DNA from 2 places in the Marinobacter lacisalsi genome. Region 2 is predicted to be linked to the other one. Evidence: predicted binding sites of a transcription regulator. Region 2 holds the regulator's gene; the other holds the start of a gene.
The links. The regulator sigma-54, encoded in region 2, starts transcription at its own class of promoters, with help from an activator protein. The targets are predictions, from matches to a motif close to ANTGGCATNNANNTTGCTNT.
Positions count from the first base shown of each region.

Region 1: glnK (P-II family nitrogen regulator) is a predicted target of sigma-54. The motif match lies at 1,532-1,551, and genes of this name have one in related genera.

Region 1 covers NZ_JBHSDI010000060.1:78,295-80,754, forward strand. The annotation lists gene ACFOZ5_RS17095 (ammonium transporter) at 1-1,006, opposite strand, end outside; gene glnK (P-II family nitrogen regulator) at 1,080-1,418, opposite strand; gene ACFOZ5_RS17105 (accessory factor UbiK family protein) at 1,839-2,105, shown strand; gene ACFOZ5_RS17110 (YifB family Mg chelatase-like AAA ATPase) at 2,178-2,460, shown strand, end outside.
Region 2 covers NZ_JBHSDI010000013.1:228,525-230,984, reverse strand. The annotation lists gene lptB (LPS export ABC transporter ATP-binding protein) at 1-77, shown strand, start outside; gene ACFOZ5_RS11040 (RNA polymerase factor sigma-54) at 321-1,835, shown strand; gene hpf (ribosome hibernation promoting factor) at 1,868-2,176, shown strand; gene ptsN (PTS IIA-like nitrogen regulatory protein PtsN) at 2,270-2,460, shown strand, end outside.

The DNA of each region.
Region 1 (2,460 bases), on a different contig from region 2:
CGGGGTCGTCGATGCGCAGCTTGTCCAGGGTGACGATGCTCAGTACCACCAGGATGCCGCCCAGGGCGCCCCAGATGGTGGCGATCAGCGGGCTCGGGGTGGACGGCTCAGCGGTGATTACCACCAGGCCGGCGATGGCACCGTTCAGCAGCATGGTCAGGTCAGCCTTGCCGAACATCACGCGGGCGGTGATCAGGGCGGCAATGGCGCCACCGGCTGCTGCTGCGTTGGTGTTCAGGAACACCATGGCCACCGAGTGGGCGCTGGCGATGTCACCCAGCTTCAGCACGGAACCGCCGTTGAAGCCGAACCAGCCCAGCCACAGGATAAAGGTACCCAGGGCCGCCAGCGGCATGTTGGCACCCGGAAAGGCGCGAATTTCGCCGTTGGGGCCATACTTGCCTTTACGGGCGCCCAGCAGGATGACACCCGCCAGTGCTGCGGCCGCGCCGGCCATGTGCACGATGCCGGAACCGGCAAAGTCGGAGAAGCCCAGGTCGCCGAGGCTGTACATGCCAAATACCTCTGCGCCACCCCAGGTCCAGGCACCTTCCATTGGGTAGATGAAGCCGGTCATAACCACCGCGAAGATCAGGAAGGCCCAGAGTTTCATGCGCTCGGCCACGGCACCGGAGACGATGGACATGGCGGTGGCCACGAACACCACCTGGAAGAAGAAGTCGGAAGCGCCCGAGTAGATGGAGCCGCCTTCGAAGTCGCCGCGATCGACAAATTCGCCCATCACACCGCCAACGTCAATGTCGCCCATGCCGCTGAGGAAGATGTTGCCACCGTACATGATGGCGTACCCGCAAATGAGGTACATGGTACAGGCCACTGCGTACAGGGCCACGTTCTTGGTCAGGATTTCAGTGGTGTTCTTGGCACGAACCAGCCCGGATTCCAGCATGGCAAAGCCTGCTGCCATCCACATGACTAATGCGCCACACACCAGGAAATAGAAGGTGTCTATTGCGTACTGTAAATGAAATACACTGTTTTCCATTGGAAGCCCTCCGCACGAGGCTTAACAGGATGTTGGATTTTTTGCGTTGGCCTGACTGCTTAAGCGTCCGGAATCAGACGGCTTCTTCGCCGGTTTCCCCCGTCCGGATACGGATGGCCTGTTCCAGCTCGGTCACGAAAATCTTGCCGTCACCAATCTTGCCGGTATTGGCAGCCTTGGTGATGGATTCGATCACCTGATCCAGCAGGTTATCGCCGATGGCGACTTCCACCTTTACCTTGGGCAGGAAGTCCACCACGTACTCGGCTCCACGGTAGAGCTCGGTATGCCCTTTCTGGCGTCCGAAACCTTTTACTTCGGTTACGGTCACGCCCTGAACGCCAATCTCGGATAGTGCCTCACGGACATCATCCAGCTTGAAAGGCTTGATGATCGCTGTCACAAGTTTCATTGCTGTCTCCTTGGATTTAGCCGTCCCGGTTTTCTGACCACAATGTTGTGGGTTGACCGGGTTCGGGATGCTGCCACCTCGCACACCAATTGTGCGGATTGCGTGCAAGGCTCAAAGCATCGTGTGTGCCAACGCAAAAAAAGTCTTTTTAATCAGTGTATTGCAATAACGGTGAACCAAAATGGTTCCAAAGTGTGCGCCATAATGGCGCGTCGGGGTTGTGAGAGCTCCAAGTTGGTGCAAACGCTCAGAACAGGTGCGCCATCCTGGCCTCGGGCTCCCCGGCCCACACTTGTTCATAGTATGGCAGGGACCGGGCTGTGTTACACTCCCGGCAGACATATCCGGTCGCCGGAGAGGCGCCTGCGGGCGGGCTGACGGTCACCGGACAACCTCTGCGAGACATGGGAGAAACTAGCGGTGAAGATCCCCAACGATCTGCTGGGGCAGGTCCAGCAACAGTTTGGTCAGTTCGTTCCAGACATGGCGAAAGCCGCCCGGGAAGATGTTGAGAACCATGCCCGGGCCGCCGTGATGTCGGTTATCTCCAGGCTCGAGCTGGTTACACGGGAAGAGTTTGATGCCCAGCAGGCGGTATTGCTGCGCACCCGTGAGCGCCTGGAGCAGTTGGAGAAGCGGGTTGCCGAACTGGAGCAGAGTCCCGGCACCGAGTCCTCGCAGGGCTGACTCCTGCCCCACAGGACGGCACAGGCAGTACCGTCGGGGCCAATTACTGTCCTATCGTCAGGGAAGACCAGCATGCTTGCCACTATTCATACTCGTGCGCGGCTGGGTGTCAGTGCCCCGCCAGTGACCGTCGAAGTGCATCTGTCCAGCGGACTTCCGGCCCTGTCTATCGTCGGGTTGCCGGAAACCGCCGTGCGTGAGAGCAAGGACCGCGTCCGTAGCGCCCTGCTCAATGCCGGCTTCGAGTTTCCCGCCCGTCGCATTACCATAAACCTTGCCCCGGCGGATCTGCCCAAGGAGGGCGGTCGTTTCGATCTCGCTATCGCCCTTGGCATTCTGGTCGCCTCCGAGCAAT
Region 2 (2,460 bases):
CGTCCGGCTCGGCCGACGAGGTCCTGGCCAACCAGCAGGTCAAGGAAGTCTACCTGGGGGATGAGTTCAGGCTCTGACCTGCCGAGGACAACAACCGCCCCTGGCGGTTTTTACACACTGGAACACACACCGACACCCCTGCAATTGTGTTGCCAGCATCAAGGGGGTACACTCGGCAAAGAACTTGCTTGTTATTTCCAAGTATCCGGTAACGCTGATTTTTTTGTTGATTTTCAGCTATTTTTTGAGCTGAGTCAGTGGTTTTGTCCACTGGTGCGTTACGGTTACCTCAGAAGGGTGATGGATGTGAAACCATGGTCATGAAAGCCTCCTTACAGTTAAAGATGGGTCAAAGCCTCACGATGACCCCGCAACTGCAACAGGCGATCCGTCTGCTCCAGCTTTCCACCCTCGACCTGCAACAGGAAATCCAGCAGGCCCTGGATTCCAACCCGATGCTGGAAACCCCCGAAGAGGAAGAGAACGCGGAGGCGTCCGATTCCGACCGGGAGCAGCAGGACCGGGATGATCGGGATCAGGCCGAATCGGCCACGGCCTCCGAGGTCGACAACAGCTGGGAAGAATCCGACTGGTCGGCAGAGAACAACAGCGCCGACACCATTCCGGATGATCTGCCGGTGGATACCGCCTGGGATGACATCTATCAGACAGCCCCCGCCCCCGCTTCCCGGGGCGAGGACGACAACGATTCCGACTTTGAAAGCCGCAGCCCGACCACCGAAACCCTCCAGGATCACCTGGAATGGCAGCTGAACCTCACCCCCATGAGTGATCGGGACAGCGCCATTGCCCACGCCTTGCTGGATGCGGTGGACGATCGTGGCTATCTGACCTCAGACCTGGATGAAATCCATTCCGGCCTGATGGACGAGGAAGACGAAGACCCGGTGGAGCGGGACGAGGTAGAGGCCGTTCTTCATCGCCTGCAGCACTTTGACCCGCCCGGGGTCTTTGCCCGTGATCTGCAGGAGTGCCTGCTGATCCAGCTGAACCAGCTGCCGCCTGATACTCCCTGGCTGGATAAGGCCCGGTTGGTGATTACCCACTACATCAATCTGCTTGGTAACCGGGACTACGCGCAATTACTGCGCCGCAGCCGCCTCAAGGAGGATCAGCTGCGGGAGGTGCTGGCGGTCATTACCGCGCTTAACCCCCACCCCGGCAATACTCTGGACCGCTCCGAGCCGGATTACGTTATTCCGGATGTGATCGTAAGCAAGGATAAGGGGCGCTGGCGGGTGGAATTGAACCCGGAAATTGCCCCGCGCATTCGTGTCAATGCCAGCTATGCTTCCCTTATAAGGCGGGCCGACAGCAGTGCCGACAACACCTACCTGCGGGATCAGCTGCAGGAAGCGAAGTGGTTTATCAAGAGCCTGCAGAGCCGTAACGAAACCCTGTTGAAGGTGGCGACACGAATAGTTGAACATCAGCAGGGTTTTCTGGACCATGGGGAAGAAGCGATGAAACCGCTGATCCTTTCGGACATCGCCCAGGCGGTGGAAATGCACGAATCGACCATTTCCCGGGTTACCACGCAGAAATACATGCACACACCCCGCGGCATCTTCGAGCTGAAATTCTTCTTCTCGAGCCATGTGAGCACGGAGGAAGGCGGCGAATGTTCGTCAACGGCCATTCGTGCGATGATCAGGAAACTGATTGCGGCGGAAACCCCGAAAAAGCCGCTCAGTGACAGCAAGATTGCCACCATGCTGGGAGAGCAGGGCATAAAGGTGGCGAGGCGAACGGTGGCAAAATACCGTGAAGCCATGCACATTCCGCCCTCCAACGAGCGGAAACGACTGGTCTGAACATACGGGTCTGATACAAACAGGAGAAGCCCATGCAACTGAATATTTCCGGTCATCACGTTGAACTGACTCCCTCCCTCAAGGATTACATCAACGAAAAATTCGAAAAGCTCGAGCGCCACTTCGATCACATCAGTAATTGTCAGGTCACCCTGGAAGTGGAAAAAGTGCGCCAGATTGCAGAGGCCACGCTGCATGTGGTCGGTGGCGAGATTCACGCCAAGGCGGAAAACGAGGACATGTACGCTGCTATCGACGCCCTGGTGGACAAGCTTGACCGACAGATCCTCAAGCACAAGGAAAAGAACGTTGACCGGATGCACGGAGCAACCGCCCGCTAACGGTTGTCATGCCGAAACGGCTATAATCTGAATCACATCGCTGCGGTACGGGTTCGTACCGCAGCATTTTTTTATCGGGACCGATGAGAATCCATGACCGATTCGACCTTGACCATCAATAACATCCTGGCGCCGCAGCTCACCCACTGTCGCGTTAACGGAACCAGCAAGAAGCGGATTCTGGAATTTATCGCCGAAACAGTCGCCGAGGAGTATTCGGAACTGGATGAAACCCAGATCTTCAACAATCTCGTCGCCCGAGAGCGCCTGGGCAGCACCGGTAT